One region of the Starkeya sp. ORNL1 genome, then DNA from elsewhere that is predicted to be linked to it. Evidence: predicted binding sites of a transcription regulator. Region 1 holds the regulator's gene; each other region holds the start of a gene.
The links. Region 1 encodes PhoB, which activates phosphate uptake and scavenging genes when phosphate is short. Its sites were predicted from a motif close to TGTCATNNANCTGTCAT; they were not measured.
Positions count from the first base shown of each region.

Region 1 (4,209 bases):
CCCCGAGCATCGCCGCCTGGGTCTGCTTGTTCGCCATCTCCTGCGCGGCGTCGGCGCAGCGCTGGGCAGCGGATTGCACTGCTACGATCTGCTTTGCCGACTGAGCGGAGGCTTTCGAGCCCGTGGCCGACCCTTTGACTGACGCAGCATCGCTTTCTGTGGGCGCTGCCGCCGCGCTTTCCGGGTTCGATTGGCGCGCTGTGGCGGTGCCGAGCGTCTGGTTGCACGCGGCCGTGGCGAGGCCGAGCGCGAGAAGTATCCATGCCTTCATGTCGTTTTCTTCCGCCTCCGCGGTGGTTGGTGCCGACCCAGCCACGCGGCGCGCCTGCGGCCCGCCGTCCGACGATGCGATGCCTACGACGGCAGAACGTTGAGCGTCTCGGCGCCCGGCGAACGAACTATGCAGGGGGCGAACAGGCGGGTCGGGATGAGCGGAAAACTGAGAACAGCCCTCATCCCCGGACTTGATCCGGGGATCCAGCGAAGCCGCACGCACCTCGTCGAAGTCTGGGTACCCGGGTCAAGCCCGGGCATGAGGGCGTATGGAGCGGGCCAAGTCGGCTCAAGCGAACTCTGAACCCGCCTCTCAAAAACGCCGGTGCATCGCCTCGGCGCGTACCTGCGAGGGGGTCATGGCGTAGCGGCGGCGGAAGGCGCGGTTGAAACTGGAGAGGTCGCTGAATCCCGCCTCGAACGCAATCGCCGCAATGGTGCGCCCGCCGTCCGGCGCGTCGAGCAGCCGGAAGGCGAAATCCAGCCGGCAGTCGCGCAGGAACTCGGAGAAGCTCGCGCCCTCCGCCTCGAACAGGCGCTGGATGTAGCGCGGGGTGATGCCCTGGCGGCGCGCCACCACTTCGATGCCGAGGCCGGGATCACCGAGCCGGGCGCGCATGTGCCGCTTCACCAGTTCGAGCCGGGCCGCACCGACGCCGCGCATGTTGCGGGCGCCGCCGCCTGGAACGGCGGCGTCGAGCAGCAGCGCCACCAGATCATAAAGATGATCCGCCGCGACGCGGCCGGCCCTCTCGCCTTGCGGCGGCGTGCGGCGGAGCAGGTCTGAATAGCCGGCAAACAGGTTCATGCCGGATGTCGCCTCGGGGAGGAAGTAGCAGGGCCGCTCATCGATGCGCGGCACCAGTTTCTTCAGCCGGGTCCGGTCGAGATTGACCACTTTCAGGCGGGTCTCGGGGAGGCGGCAGGAATTGTGCGCGCTCTGATCGATGATCATCAGGGCGCCGGGCGCGATCTTCACCGCGGCGCGGCCCTCGACCGAGGCCTCATGCTCCGTGGTGTGGATCATCAGCTGATAGGCGTCGCGCCCGTCATTCAGCATTTCGCGGGTGCGGGTGCCGGCGACCGGGGAATAGCTGGCCTCGGCGACCAGCACATTGCCGGGCAGCTGGAATGCCGCGAGCTCGACGCGGAAATTCTCGGGGTCCAGGGGACTGAATTCCATGCCGGCGGCGTGGCGGCCGACAAAGTCATGCACGAAGGCGAGCCGGTCCCGGCGCGGCACGTCGTCGGTGGAAAGGCGCTGCATCGGTCCCCCGCTAGGTATCGACCCAGCGAAGGGGTGGAGTGGACGGCCTGAATGTGCGGTGAACACGTGACGCAGCGTCCGCCCGGGACGCGCAATCGCCATCAGCGATGGGTGACGCCCGCTCAGTGCGCGCGGGCGAACATCTCGTTGAATGAGTAGCCGGAGCCGCGGACGGTGCGGATCGGGTCGGGCTGGCGCGGGCGATTCAGAGCCTTGCGCAGGCGCCCGACATGCACGTCCACGGTGCGCTCGTCGATATAGACGTCCTGGCCCCACACGCCGTCGAGCAATTGCTCGCGGGTGAAGACGCGGCCGGGCGACTGCATCAGGAACTCCAGCAGGCGGAACTCGGTCGGGCCAAGATGCAGCTCGCGTCCCGCGCGGTAGACCCGCTTGGTCTCGCGATCGAGCTCGATGTCGCCGGCGCGCAGCAGGGTGGCGATGTGGTCCGGCTTGGCGCGGCGCAGCAGCGCCCGCACGCGGGCGATCAGCTCCGGCACCGAGAACGGCTTCACCACATAGTCATCGGCGCCGGTGGCGAGGCCGCGCACCCGCTCGGTCTCCTCGCCGCGGGCGGTGAGCATCAGCACCGGCATGCGCTCGGTCTCCGGCCGGGCGCGCAGGCGCCGGCAGAGCTCGATGCCGGACAGGCCCGGCAGCATCCAGTCGAGGATGACGAGATCCGGTACGCTTTCGCGCAGCCGGGTCTCGGCCTCATCGCCACGCCCGACGCTTTCGACCGCGTAGCCCTCGGATTCCAGATTGTAGCGAAGAAGGAGGGTGAGGGGCTCCTCATCCTCCACGATCAGTATGTTGGTCGGCATGACCCGTCTTTCCGCTCAGATCAAGCAGGGAACGCCACGCTGGTGATGCTGGTGGTGTCCTGCTTCGGGCGTTCCTCGGCGGGAAGCTGGCCAGTCACCAGATAATGCACCGTCTCGGCGATGTTGGTGGCGTGGTCGCCGATACGCTCGATGTTCTTGGCGCAGAACAGCAGATGCGTGCACAGCGAGATGTTGCGCGGGTCTTCCATCATATAGGTGAGGAGTTCGCGGAACAGCGAGGTGTAGAGAATGTCGATCTCGCCGTCGCGCTTCCACACCTGGAGCGCGCGGGCGTCGTCGCGGCTGGCATAGGCGTCGAGCACCTCTTTCAGCTGCTCCAGCACCATGCCCGACATATGCTCCACGCCGCGCACCAGCTTCTGCGGATGGAACTCGCCGGTCAGCGCGAGGACGCGCTTGCCGGTGTTCTTGGCGAGGTCGCCGATGCGCTCGAGGTCGTTGGCGACGCGCATGGCGGCGACGATCTCGCGCAGATCGTGCGCGAGCGGCTGGCGGCGGGCGATGGTGAGGATGGCCTTCTCCTCGATCTCGCGCTGCAGCAGGTCCACCGGACCGTCGAGCACGATGACCTTCTGCGCCAGCTCGGCGTCGCGCTTGACGAGCGCCTGCACGGAATCGGCCACCAGCCGCTCCGCCTGGCCGCCCATCTCCACGACCTTGCGGCCAAGATCCTTCAGGTCCGCGTCGAAGGACGAGACGATATGCTCAGTCATGGGTCAAGCCTCTCACGTCGCCCGGCATCAGCCGAAGCGGCCGGTGATGTAGTCGCGGGTGCGCTGCTCGCGCGGATTGGTGAAGATCTCGTTGGACGGGCCGACCTCGATCAGCTCGCCGAGATAGAAGAAGGAGGTGAGGTCGGCGCAGCGGGCGGCCTGCTGCATGTTGTGCGTCACGATGACGATGGTGAAGTCCTGCTTCAGCTCGTCGATCAGGTCCTCGATCTTGGAGGTCGAGATCGGGTCGAGCGCCGAGGTCGGCTCGTCGAGCAGGATGACTTCCGGCTTCACCGCGATGGTGCGGGCGATGCACAGGCGCTGCTGCTGGCCGCCCGACATGCCGAGGGCGGAAGTGTGGAGACGGTCCTTGGTCTCCTCCCAGATGGCGGCCTTGCGCAAGCACCATTCGACGCGCTCGTCCATCGCCGCCTTGCCGAGGCTCTCATGCAGCTTCACGCCGAAGGCGATGTTGTCGTAGATCGACATCGGGAACGGCGTCGGCTTCTGGAACACCATGCCGATGCGCGAGCGCACCACGGTGGAATCGAGGTTCTTGCCGAGCAGGTCGACGCCGTCGAAGCTGATCTTGCCTTCGGCGCGCTGGCCCGGATAGAGCGCATACATGCGGTTGAAGATGCGCAGCAGCGTGGACTTGCCGCAGCCCGACGGCCCGATCATCGCGGTAACCCGCTTCTCGGGAATCTCGAAATTGATGTTCTTCAGCGCGTGGTTGTCGCCGTAGTAGAAATTCAGCTTCTCGACCTTGAGCTTGGTCGCGGCGGAGCCGACGACGTTGGCGCGGTTGACGGCGGCGGCGATGTCGAGGGAGGTGTCGGGTGCAAAGTTCATGGCCGGCTCACTTCATCTTCGCCAGGACAAGGCGGGAGAGGATGTTGAGGGTCAACACCCCAACGGTGATGATCAGCGCGCCGGCCCAGGCGAGGGCGACCCAATCGTCGAACGGGCTGGCGGCGTATTGATAGATGGCGATCGGCAGGCTGGCCATAGGCCGCGACAGGTCGATCGACCAGCCGTTATTGCCGAGCGAGGTGAAGAGCAGCGGCGCGGTCTCGCCGGCGGCGCGGGCGAGCGCGAGCAGGATGCCGGT
Region 1 covers NZ_CP048834.1:3,844,662-3,848,870, forward strand. Annotated here, with positions in the region: gene G3545_RS18260 (hypothetical protein) at 1-316, opposite strand, end outside; gene G3545_RS18265 (helix-turn-helix transcriptional regulator) at 587-1,540, opposite strand; gene phoB (phosphate regulon transcriptional regulator PhoB) at 1,663-2,364, opposite strand; gene phoU (phosphate signaling complex protein PhoU) at 2,385-3,098, opposite strand; gene pstB (phosphate ABC transporter ATP-binding protein PstB) at 3,126-3,950, opposite strand; gene pstA (phosphate ABC transporter permease PstA) at 3,958-4,209, opposite strand, start outside.

Region 2 (4,209 bases), 1.3 Mb from region 1:
GCCGACGAGCTGGATCAGCCGGGTGCCGAGCGGCGTCACCGGCGGCGCCGGGGTCGCGAGCGCGGCAGAACGATGGGCGGCGTCGGAGAGGAGCATTTGCAACTTCATCCCGTCAGGTCGTCATCCCGGCCGCAGAGAAGCGAAGAGCCGGGATCGCTCTCCATTCTGCACGCGATCCCGGATCGGCCTTGCGGCCGTCCGGGATGACGTCTTTTTGGAACCCGAGCCGGCGCAGGCCGGCCCGAGAAGCCAATCACATGGTCGGGGTCTTCTTCGCCTGGGCTTCGAGGTCGGCGAGCTGGGCGTCGATGTCCTTCAGCTTCTTGGCCTTGTCCTCGGCCGAGAGCTTGTCGTCGTTCTGGGTCTTGATCTTGACCTTGAACAGCTCGAGCTGGCGGATCGGGATCAGCTGAGCGTTGGAGGAGGCGGCGAACAGGCCCCAGCCGTCGGAGGTCTTGGCGAGGACTTCACGCGCATGCGCCACTTCCTCGTCGGTGCCGAGGCGGCCATAGGTCATGAAGAAGGTGTAGATCTTGGCCTTCAGGTCGGCGGGGAGATCCTTGCGCCACACCAGCGGGTCGCCGGCGATCAGCGGGGAGCGCCACACTTCCTTGATCTTCTTGGCTTCTTCCGGACGGGTCTGCTGCAGGCGGGTCATGTTCTCGGTGTTGTTGGTCGCGAAGTCGACCTGCTTGTTGGCGACCGCGAGCAGATTGCCCTCATGGTTGCCGGTGACGACGCGCTTGTAGCACTTGTTCGGATCGACATTGTTCAGGGCGAACACATAATAGCTCGGCACCAGGAAGCCCGAGGTGGAGTTCGGGTCGCCATTGCCGAAATTATAGCCCTTCGTGCAGTCGAGCACGTCCTTCAGATTGTTGATGTCGCTGCGATCGGCATTGGTGACGATCAGCGCGTAGTAGCCGCGCGAGCCATCGGGCTTCGCGGTCTGCACGAACACTTCGCCATCGGCGCGATCAACCGCTTCCATGGCCGACTTGTTGCCGAACCAGCCGATATCGACCTTCTTGAAGCGCATGCCTTCGATGACGCCGGCATAGTCGCCGACGAAGAACGGCTTCACCGGGATGCCGATCGCCTTTTCGAGATCCTTCAGCAGGGGCTCGAAGCTCTTGGCGAGGTTGGCCGAGGATTCGGTGGAGATGAAGCCGAAATTCAGCTGCTTGATCTCTTCGGCGGCGCGGGCGGGCGCTGCCAGCGGGGCCGCGAGGGCAGCCAGCGCAAGGCCGGCGGCGAGAAGGCGCTTCATGATCGTCGCTCCTGTTCCAGGACGAGTGGTGTTCACGAGACGTGCGCCGGCTCGCGGGCGGGGATTTCGCCCGACACCGCGAACTGGCTGGGAAGAATGAGTTCCTCGGCGCTGGCGCCGTAGAGTTCGGTGAGGAAGGCCGCGTCGATGCGGCTGGCCGGCCCGTCGAACACGACGCGCCCGGCATTCATCGCGACCACGCGGTCGAAATAGGCGGTGGCGTAATCCACCTGGTGCAGCGAGACGACCAGCGCGATGCCATGGTCGCGGCTCATCGTCACCAGCGTGTCCATCACCCGCTTGGCCGACTTCGGATCGAGCGAGGCGATGGGCTCATCGGCCAGCACCAGCTTGGCGCCCTGCACCAGGGCGCGGGCGATGGCGACGCGTTGCTGCTGGCCGCCGGAAAGCTCGCGGGCCTTCTTGCCCGCGTGCGCCTGGATGCCGACCTCGGCGAGCGCGGCAAGCGCAGTGCGGCGCTCATCATCGTTCCAGAAGCCGAACGTGCCGCGGAAAGCGTTGACGCGGCCGAGCGCACCGACCAGCACATTGGTCATCACGCTGAGCCGGCCAACCAGGGCGAATTGCTGGAACACCAGGCCGATATGGCGGCGGGCGCGGCGCACCTCGCGCGACAGCCGCCCGCTATCCTGCACCCCCACGCCGAAGGAGGTGACCTTGCCCGAGCCCTTGTCGGCCAGCGCGAGACCGGAGGCGATGCGGATGAGAGTGGACTTGCCGGAGCCGGAAGCGCCGATCAGCGCCACGCGCTCGCCCTCCCCGATCGAGAGCGAGACATTGTCCACGGCACGCATGGCGCCGTAGGTCTTGCTCACGCGGTCGAGTTCGAGCGCAGCCGCCATGCAGGGGTTCCTCGCCAGCCTCGTTAAGACCGGATCGGCGTAGCGGGCGCGGATGACAGCTGGATGAACATTCCGCTACGGAAATATGACAACCCAGGGGCGTCATGTTCGCGCTGCAATTGCAGCCGCGGATTCGATGGAGCGGTGCGATGAAGGAGATTAAGGTTCGCCCGGCGCCCGCCTGAGGCAGCAGACCAGGGCAGTCCCGCGCTGGTGGACGTGCCGTACCGACGGGCGTGCAGGGAGGGCGGAATGAATTTTTATCCTATGCGGGCAACCGCGGCGATCGCCGCCGCGGTCATGGTCAGCCTTGCCGGTCCGCCGGCACATGCACAGTCCGCATCCGAGGGGCCGGATGTCGCGACATTGGCGCGCGATGCCTATGTCTATTTCTACCCCATGGTCACCATGGACCTGACGCGCAAGCAGCTCATCAATTCGCCGCCGGGCACCGGCATAGGCGGGCCGATGAACTCCTTCGTCAATATCCCCGCCTTCCCGGCGGCGGATATGCGAGCCGTGGTGCGGCCGAACTTCGACACGCTCTATTCCTCCGGCTGGCTCGACTTGACCAGGGAGCCGATGGTGGTCTCCGCGCCGGACACCGGCGGGCGCTATTATCTGCTGCCGATGCTCGACATGTGGAGCGACGTATTCGCCTCGCCGGGCTGGCGCACCACCGGGACCAAGGCCGGCAATTTCCTCGTGACCCCGCCGGGCTGGACCGGCACGGTGCCGGACGGCGTGACCCGCATCGGCGCGACCACGCCCTATGTCTGGATCATCGGCCGCACCAAGACCGACGGTCCTCCGGACTATGACGCCGTGCACAAGGTGCAGGCCGGCTACACGATCACCCCACTCTCCGCATGGGGCAAGGGCGCGCCGCCCAAGGTGGAGCAGAAGATCGACCCGAGCGTCGACATCAAGACACCGCCCAAGACCCAGGCCGACACCATGGCGGGAGCGGCCTACTTCGCTTACGCGGCCGAGCTCCTGAAGCTGCATCCGCCGCATGCCACCGACCAGCCGATCATCGCGCAGATGAAGCAGCTCGGCATCGAGCCGGGCAAGAGCTTCGATGCCTCCAGGCTCGACCCGCAGGTGAAGAAGGCGATCGACGCCGCGCCCGCCGCCGGGCAGCGACTGATGGCCTGGAAGGTGCCGACGCTCGCCCGCGTCGCCAATTACTGGTCGATGAACACCGACACCATGGGCGTGTACGGCAATTACTATCTCAAGCGGGCCATCGTGGCGCAGCTCGGGCTCGGGGCGAACCTGCCGGAGGATGCCATCTATCCGCTGAACCTCGCCGATGCCGACGGCAAGCCGCTCGACGGCGCCAACCAGTACACGCTCACCTTCCCGCCCGGCCGCACGCCGCCGGTCAACGCCTTCTGGTCGGTGACGCTCTATGACAATGAGGGCTTCCAGGTGGCGAACCCGCTGAACCGTTTCGCGGTGAGCAGCTGGATGCCCTTTGTCACCGACGCCGACGGCACGCTGACGCTGTATTTCCAGAATGAGAGCCCGGGCAAGGACAAGGAAGCCAATTGGCTGCCGGCGCCGAAGGGGCCGTTCAACCTGACCATGCGGCTCTATGCGCCGAAACCCGACGCATTGACCGGGCAATGGGACCCGCCGACGATCCAGCGCGTGCAAGTACTGCCGGGACTGGCAGTGCAGTGAAGCGCGAACGCGCGCGGTGAACGGGGCGGCGGCCTGCGGGCCGCTGCTCTTATGTGCAGCGGAAGCGAGGCAAGGTGCTCCCGCTTCACGCCTCCTCCTCTTCATCGTCCTCGTCTTCGGCGAACTGCCCGAAGCGCCGCAGCCCGTCGATCCAGGTCTCGCCATCCCGCTTCAGCACCGTGCGCGGCCGAACCGCGCCGCTCGCGGCCAGCGCGTTGGCTAGCGCCTGCGAATGCGTCACCAGCCAGACCTGCGTGCGGCGCGAGGCGGCGGCGATAAGGCGCGCCAGCGGCTCCATCAGGTCGGGATGCAGGCTGGTCTCCGGCTCGTTCAGCGCGATCAAGGCGGGCAGCCGATAGGAGAGCAGCGCACCCATCAATGCGAGAT
Region 2 covers NZ_CP048834.1:2,565,562-2,569,770, forward strand. Annotated here, with positions in the region: gene phnE (phosphonate ABC transporter, permease protein PhnE) at 1-96, opposite strand, end outside; gene phnD (phosphonate ABC transporter substrate-binding protein) at 254-1,270, opposite strand; gene phnC (phosphonate ABC transporter ATP-binding protein) at 1,303-2,133, opposite strand; gene G3545_RS12360 (DUF1254 domain-containing protein) at 2,386-3,822, shown strand; gene G3545_RS12365 (AAA family ATPase) at 3,908-4,209, opposite strand, start outside.
Region 2: the regulator PhoB is predicted to act here: its motif matches at 2,208-2,224, upstream of phnC (phosphonate ABC transporter ATP-binding protein).

Region 3 (4,209 bases), 3.0 Mb from region 1:
GCCAAGCCGAGTTCACTCGCCCGCAGGCGCGCGGGCGTTCTGCTTCGTTGACCCCACCCGCGAGGCGATCCCGCAGAAGTCGAGCCCGTCCGGCCCGGATTCCAGCGCCCGCTTCAGGAAGCGGATGGGAAAATGGATGGCGTCGATATTGGCGGTGCGCAGGTCCGAGGTGTCACCGCGCGCCTTCGCCGCGGTCTCCGCAGCGCGCAAGGCATCGTGGATCTCGGCGTCGCTGAGGAGGCCCTTCTGTTTCATCGTCATGCACAGCGCGGAGAGGGCGAGCAGCAGGCCCTCGAGCTGAAGATTGGCGGTGTTCATGTTCCCTCCTTCTGCGCACCCGCCGGCGACCATTCGCCGGCCAGCCACCACGGCAAAGGGGCGGTTGGTTCCGCCCACTCCGGCTTGTCGCAGCCAAGGCCGATCACGCTTTCGGCCAGCGGCTCCACGCGCCGCGGGCTGCGATCTTAGAATCATTACACCCACGCACCGATCTTGCCGATGATTTCAGCGCGGTTCGACCGGCCGCGATCAGATATTCGACCGTGTCGGCTCCGGTGAACCGCCATCCGGCGGGAGTTCCACAGGCGTTTCGCCAGGCTGGTCTTCGGGCTGGTCGATGCCGGGGACGATATCCGGCGACTGGCCGGGTGGAGTTGCCGGGTCCTCGATGGGCGAGGGCGTGCGGTCGGGGTTCTCCGCCGGCGGCGGGATGTCCGGCCGGTTCGGCTCGGGGGTCTTGGGCGGACTGGTGGGGCTTGTCATGGCGGCTTCCTCTATGATGGTGGAAGCCTAACCATGTAGAGGGACACGACGTTCCCGCCGGTGGCGGCTCGGCGCGGCGGCGAGGCGCCGCACACGACCGCATGGCGTCATCTCATGAGCGCTTCGTTCGAGAGCCAGTCCGCGAACGCGGCAGCCAGCAAGGCATGGGGGCCGCCGGAATCATAACCGAGCCGATAGTCGGGGCCGGCGATGCGCAGATCGGGAAACGGTTCGACCAATTCGCCGCGCGCCAGCAGGTCGGCGACCACTTCGATCGGCGCGGCCAATAGTCCCTGGCCGGCGAGCGCCGCCTCCAGCGCGATGTAGAAATGGCCGAATCGCGTCGCCCGGCCGGCCTGGTCGGGCGGTAGCCCGGCTGCAATGAGCCACCTTGAGAGTTCTCCCGGGCGGGTCACGGCTTCGAGCAACTGGCTCCCAGTCAGGCGCGAGGGGCCCTCCCTGGCGTGGTCGCCGAGGACGTCGCCAACGATGTCGGCTCTCGCCACCAGTGTGATCTCCTCGCGGAACAGCGACACCACGCGCAGATCGGAAGGCAGCGCATCGCCGCGGCGGATGACCACGTCGAAGGGGATGTCGGCCCAATTCTCGGTGGTGTGCGTCGGCCGCACCAGCACGTCGACGTCACCGATCTGGGCCTGGAACATCGGCAGGCGAGGGATGAGCCAGCGCATCGCGAAGGTCGCCGGCGCGATGACCCGCAGCACTTCCGGCGCAGCCTGTGGCGCCATCGTCTCGATAGCCGAGGCCATCAGGTCGAACGCCGCGCCGGTCGCTGTCGCGAGTTGGGCAGCGGCTGCCGTCGGCAGCATTTGCCGCCGATTGCTCGCGAACAGCGGCACGCCGAGCCAGGCTTCGAGCACCGAGAGCTGCTTGCTCACCGCGCTGTGCGTCACCCCGAGCTCGTCCGCCGCGCCGGTCACGCTGCCGATGCGGGCCACTGCTTCGAACGCCACCATTGCCTTGAGGGGCGGAAGATTGCGCCGCATTCATCTGTTCCGAAATCTCACACGATGACGGAACTAATATCGCTTTACTCCAAGCCTCACCACTCAATAATAGATCATACATAACAACGGCTAAAGACAACTGAAAAACGCACAAGCTTATGCGTTGAGTGCGACAGTTTTATTACGGATTGGTGTTGATGGATATGTCAAGGCAGGACGCCGATGCGTCTCGCGAATACGTTGTCGTGAATGCGCGGCGCTATCGCAAGCCGGTGCAGCCGGTGGTGGTCATCTGCTTCGACGGATGTGACCCGGCCTATATCGAGGCGGCGCAGGCGGCAGGCGTCATCCCGACCCTGACGCAGATGCGGGGCGACGGGTTCGAAGCGCTGGCGCTGGCGGCGATGCCGACCTTCACCAATCCCAACAATGTCTCCATCGTCTGCGGCGCGCCGCCGACGGTCCATGGCGTCGCCGGCAATTTCTATCTCGACCGCGAGACCGGCGAGACCGTGATGATGCTGGACGCGGCGCTGATGCGGGCACCGACCATCCTCGCCGGCCTTGCCAGCGCCGGCAGCCGGGTCGCCGTGGTGACCGCGAAGGACAAGCTGCGCAAGGCGCTCGCCCATGGGCTTACGCTCACGCCCGGTCTCGGCGCCATCGCCTTCTCGGCGGAGTATGCCGACGCCTCCACGGAGGAAGAGCACGGCATCGCCAATGCGGCGGCCTTCGTCGGCGTTCCGAAGCCGGCTCAGTATTCGGCAGAGCTGTCGCTCTTCGTGCTCGATGCCGGCATCCGGCTCATCGAGGCCGGGCGCGCCGACGTGCTCTATCTCTCGCTGTCCGACTATGTGCAGCACAAGCACGCGCCCGAGACCGAGGAAGCGCTGGCCTTCATGGCTGCCGTCGACCAGCGGCTCGGCCGGCTGATCGAACTCGGCGCCATCGTCGGAGTCACCGCCGATCACGGCATGACCGACATGGCCGGGCCGGACGGAGCACCCAGCGTGGTCTATCTCGGCGACGTGCTGGATGCGGAATTCGGGGAGGGCGCTACCCGCGTCATCTGCCCGATCACCGATCCTTTCGTGCGCCATCATGGCGCGCTCGGCGGCTTCGTCCGCATCCACATTCTCAGGGACGGCATTGACCCCGCCACGGTGCTCGAACGGATTCGGGCAAAACCGGGTGTGGCGCTGGCCTTGCCCGGTGATGAGGCGGCCGCCCGCTTCGAAATGCCTGGGGATCGCGAGGCCGACATCGTCGCCGTCGGCGCGGCCGGCGTCGCGCTCGGCGCCCGTGCCGTCGACCACGACCTCAGCCAGCTCGCAGGCGAGCGGCTGCGCTCGCACGGCAGTCTTTCCGAGCAGAGCGTGCCTTTCATCCTCTCGCACCCGCTGCGCGGCACCGAGCCGGTGCCGGAAGCGCTGCGCAACTTCGACATTTTCGACTTTGCCTTGAACCGGGTGGGGTAGGGGATGCGCCGCGCCGTCATCGTCATGCTCGATGGGCTTCGCCGCGATTTCGTCGATGAACGGCGGACACCCCATCTCGCCGCGCTCGCTGAGCGCGCCGAGCGCTTCTCCGCCTATCGCTCGGCCTTCCCGTCTGCCACCCGTGTGGTGTCCTCGACACTGGCGACCGGCTGCTATCCGGCTCGCCATGAGCTCCAGGGCAACACCATGGTGCTGATGGAGGAGGGGCGCCTGGTCCGTCACGATGCCGGCCTGCCCGACTTTCTGCAATGGAAGCGCCAGGTGACGGGGCGATCGCTCGCCATGCCGACCATGGCCGAGCGCGTGGCCAACCATGGCGGCGCGATCATCTTCAACAATGTCTCGCCCGGCGCTGCCTATGCGCACGATCCCGACGGCCACGGGCAGGTCCATCACCGCGCCGGCTCCTATGGTCCGGGGCGCACGCCGCTGGCCCGCCAGCTCGACATCGCGCTGGACGTCGCCGGCGACCGCGCCATGACGGAGCGCTTCATCACCGAGGCGCTTGGCGAGGCGGCTCCTGCTCTCGCGGTGATCTGGTTCGGTGAGCCGGACCATATCCAGCACGAGCGGCCGCTCGGCTCGCCGGAAAATCTCGCCGTGCTGCGCGAGGCCGACCGCAATCTCGGCATAATCATCGCGGCGGTAGAACGCCTGCGCGAGGGCGGCGACGAGGTGCTGCTCATTGCCGGCTCCGACCACGGCCACGAGACGGTGACCGGCATCGTCGACATCGAGGACGAACTGGTCACCGCAGGCCTGAAAGCTTCGATGCGGTCCGAGGACGTGGTGATTGCCGCCAACGGCACCTCGGCGCTGGTCTATGTTCATCCCGACCATGCGGCCCGGCTCGACGCGCTCGACGATTTCCTCCATTCGCGCCCTTGGGCCGGTGTCGTGATCTGTCCTGAGGACCTGGGAACGGTCGGCCAGGCGTCGCACCACGGCCTCGCCTTCGCCATCTCCCTGAAGGGCGACGA
Region 3 covers NZ_CP048834.1:515,573-519,781, forward strand. Annotated here, with positions in the region: gene G3545_RS02495 (hypothetical protein) at 13-318, opposite strand; gene G3545_RS02500 (hypothetical protein) at 529-762, opposite strand; gene G3545_RS02505 (LysR substrate-binding domain-containing protein) at 870-1,769, opposite strand; gene phnA (phosphonoacetate hydrolase) at 1,934-3,208, shown strand; gene G3545_RS02515 (alkaline phosphatase family protein) at 3,212-4,209, shown strand, end outside.
Region 3: the regulator PhoB is predicted to act here: its motif matches at 1,900-1,916, upstream of phnA (phosphonoacetate hydrolase).

Region 4 (4,209 bases), 1.7 Mb from region 1:
CGCAGCGCGGCCAGGCCATCATCGAGGCGGCGAATGCCGAGCAGGTGCCGGCGGTGCTGCGCAGCGACGGCTATCTCCCCGATCGCGGCACGCAGCTCTATGTCGCCGACACCATCGGCGAGCTCGGCCTGTTCTACAGCCTTGCCCGGATCGCGCTGCTCGGCCGCTCGGTGATCGGCCGCGGCGGGCAGAACCCGATCGAGGCGGCAAAGCTCGGTGCCGCCATCGTGCACGGGCCGAATGTCGGTAATTTCGAGGAGGTCTATCAGCGCCTCGATGCCGCGAACGGGGCGATCACGGTCACTGATGCGGCGACGCTGGCGGACGCGGCGCGGCGGCTGCTGACCGACGAGGCCGAGCGCGCGCGCATGGTCGCAGCGGCGCAAGCGACGATTACCTCGCTCAGTGGCGCGCTGGACCGTACATTGGCGGCAATCGATCCCTATCTAGTGCAGATACGGCTCGAACGACATTGAGCTCTCCGGTCGGATGAACCATCCGACCGACAAGAAAGTGCTCTGGATTCAAACTGCTGAAAGGCCAGCATGCGCGCGCCCGATTTCTGGTGGCGACGGGAGCGGACCGCCGCAGCCTCCCTGCTTGCCCCGTTCGGTGCGCTCGCCGGCGCCTATGCTTCCGCGCGCATGAAGCGCGAGGGCCGCAGCGTCGGCATTCCGGTGATCTGCGTCGGCAATCCCACGGTCGGCGGCGCCGGCAAGACGCCGACCGCCATCCATCTCGCCCATCGCCTCGCCGGCCTCGGGCGGCGCGCGGTGTTCCTGACGCGCGGCTATGGCGGTACCCTGCACGGGCCAGCGGTTGTCGACCCCAATCGCCACAGCTCGGCCGAGGTCGGCGACGAGCCGCTGCTGCTGGCGCGCGCCGCCCCGGTCATTGTCGGCCGGGACCGTGTGGTCGCCGCGCTCGGCGCCGAACGCCTGGGCGCCGAGGCCCTGGTGATGGATGACGGCTTCCAGAACCCAGCGCTCACCAAATCGCTGTCGATCCTGGTGGTCGATGCCGGCGTCGGCATCGGCAATGGGCTGTGCGTGCCGGCCGGGCCGCTGCGGGCGCCGCTGGCACCGCAATTCGCCCGCGCCGACGCGCTGCTGCTGGTCGGCGAAGGCGCGCCGGGCGATGAGGTCGGCATTGCTGCCAGGGCCGCCGGGCTGCCGGTGCTGCATGGCCGCCTCGCCCCGGAAGCCGGCGCCGTGGCGCGGCTGATCGGGCGCCGGCTCTATGCCTTTGCCGGCATTGGGCGGCCGTCCAAGTTCTTCGAGACGCTGGATGCGGTCGGCATCCGCCCGGCGCAGAAGCGGGCCTTCCCCGACCACCATGTATTCACCGAAGGCGAGGTCGACACGCTGCTGCGCGAGGCCGATGCCGGCGACTACACGCTGGTGACCACGGAAAAGGACGCCGCCCGCCTCGCCAGCAATACCGCCGGCCGCACGCTGCTGCGCGCCGCCGAGGTGCTGCCGGTCCGGCTGGTGCCGGACGAGGCGAGCGGGCTCGAACTCGACCGTCTCCTCGCCAAGGCGCTGGCCCCGGCGCGGGCGGTGTGAGGTCTTTCCCAAAGGGCGTCATCCCGGCCGCAGCGAAGCGGAGACCCGGGATCGCGTGACAATAGAGAACGTCATGCGATCCCGGATATGGCCTGACGGCCATTCCGGGATGACGACTATGGGAACGATCAGCTCGCGGCGCGGACGTTGAGCTTGGATTCCGCCACCTTGGTAAGCTTGGCGTCGGCGGCCTTCTCCTCCTCCAGGGTGCGGGCCAGCACGGCGGCGCAGTCGGCGCGGCCAAGCTGCTTGGCCCAGGCGATCAGGGTGCCGTAGCGCGTGATCTCGTAATGTTCCACCGCCTGCGCGGCGGCAGCCAAGGCGGCATCGAGCACTTCCTTGTCGGAGATGTCGCCGCTGATCTCCTCGGCTTCCTTGATGATGCCGTCGATCGCCGGGCACGTGACGGTCTTGGCCTCGGCGCCGTGCATGCGGAACACCTCCTCCAGCCGCGATACGTGCTGTTCGGTCTCCTTCAGATGGCTCTTGAAGCCGGCCTTCAGCGTCGCGTCCGTGGTCTTGTCGATCATTTCCGGCAGCGCTTTCAGGATGCGCTTCTCTGCATAATAGATGTCGCGCAGCGTATGCACGAACAGATCATCCATCGTCTTGATGTCTTTGGTGAAGAAACCCATGATTCTTCCTCCTGCCGTTGCCGGTTTGGCTGGTATTGAGATGTGTTTCTCGGAGACGGCGGCGCTCTTCTGCGCGGCCAGTGCCCATCAACGATCGGTCGGGCGGCATGTTCCCTCGCCGCGCGACATTTCAGCGGCGCGGCGGCGATTCTTCTGCGCGCGACAGTCGCTTGATACCGGCGACGACTTTCATATAACTGTCATATTACCAGTCTAGGCGATCGCGGCTCCGGCCTGCAGAACCCCGCCGCCGGCTCGCAGGACCCGCATTGATGATCCAGACTATCGCCACGGCCCTCGGCGGGCTCGGCATCTTCTTCGCGGGCATGTATCTGCTGAAGGAGAACCTCAAGAAACTGGCGGGCCGGCGCTTCAAGCAGCTGGTCGCGATGTGGACGCGGGGGCGCTTCGCCGGCCTCGGTCTCGGCGTCGTCGCCGGCGGCGTGATGCAGAGCACCACCGCCGTCACCTTCATCCTCGCCAGCATGATCGCGAGCGGCCTGCTCGGCGTCGGCGCGGCGCTGCCGATCATCACCGGCGCCAATGTCGGCGCCACCTTCCTGATCCTGATCGCGACCCTCAACATCCAGCTGTTCGTGCTGTTCGTGCTGGGGATCGCCGGCATCTCCTTCACCTTCGACCGGCTGTCCGAGTTCCGCACCGTCGCCTCCGCCATCTTCGGCGTCGGGCTGGTGTTCTTCGGGCTGAAGATGCTGCAGACCGGGGTGGTGCCGCTGACCCAGGAGCCCTGGTTCGCCAGCCTGCTGACGCTGGCCGGGCCCTCGCTCATCATCCCGCTGCTGGTGGCCAGCGTGCTGACGGTGCTGGCGCAGTCCAGCACCTCGGTGGTGCTGCTGGTCATCACGCTCGCCACCGCCGGCGGCCTCACCTTCGAGCAGGCGATGATGGGCATCTATGGCGCCAATCTCGGCTCCAGCGCCCAGAACTATCTGCTGTCGTCGAGCCTCAATGGCCGGCCGAAGCAGGTCGCGATGTACCAGATCTCGTTCAACCTCATCACCGCCGCGGTGATGCTGCCGCTGTTCGTGATCGAGCGCTTCGGCCATGTGCCGCTGATCGAGGAACTGGTTCAATCGGTGAGCGATACGCTGGCGACGCGGCTCGCCTTAGTGCAGGTGACGTTCAATGTCGTCGGCGCCACGCTGATGACGATGCTGCTGCCCTATCTGCGCCGGTTCCTGGCGCACCGCTTCCCGCCGCTGCCCGACGAGGACGATGCCGAGCCCGCCTATATCCACGACCAGGCGGCGCAGGAGCCGGATTCCGCGCTCGACCTCGCGCGGCTGGAGCAGCGCCGGCTCGCCTCCTATCTGCCGCGCTATCTCGAGGTCGCCCGTCACCCCTCGAGGGATGCGCCGGCGCGGCTGGACCGGCAGAATCGCAGCTTCACCGTGCTAGGCACCACGGTGCGCGATTTCCTCACCGGGCTGCGGGAGGCGCCGTTCGACGCGGTGGGCTATGACCGGCTGAACCGCGCCATCAATCTGCAGCGCCTGCTCGACGGCCTCAACGAGACGCTGGTCGAGCTCGCCCGCACCTCGCGCCTCACCGACGACGCGGCGCTGGCGCGCCGGCTGCTCGCCAATGTGGTGGAGGGCATCGATGCGGTGCTGCTCACCCTGGTCGACGCGCTGGGCGACGCCTCGGGCGAGGACCGCGCGCTGTTCCGGGCCATGACGCGCCATCGCGGCGAGGTGATGCACGGCCTGCGTGAAGCCTATCTCGCCGCCGACGCCCACCTCTCCACCGCCGAGAAGGGCACGATCCTGATCGTCACCAACCTCGCCGAGCGCGCGCTGTGGCTGCTGGGGCAGATCGCCGAACAGGAAGAGACGGTGCGGGCGGGTAATTAACCACGTCGAAAAGAACCACGTCATCCTGAGGTGCGAGCGTAGCGAGCCTCGAAGGATGCCCGTCCCCGAGGACCGTCATCTGCTTCAGCATCCTTCGAGGCTCGGATCTTGCCCGAGCACCTCAGGATGGCGTGG
Region 4 covers NZ_CP048834.1:2,113,467-2,117,675, forward strand. Annotated here, with positions in the region: gene G3545_RS10290 (3-deoxy-D-manno-octulosonic acid transferase) at 1-476, shown strand, start outside; gene lpxK (tetraacyldisaccharide 4'-kinase) at 546-1,565, shown strand; gene G3545_RS10300 (ferritin-like domain-containing protein) at 1,694-2,200, opposite strand; gene G3545_RS10305 (Na/Pi symporter) at 2,473-4,074, shown strand.
Region 4: the regulator PhoB is predicted to act here: its motif matches at 2,388-2,404, upstream of G3545_RS10305 (Na/Pi symporter).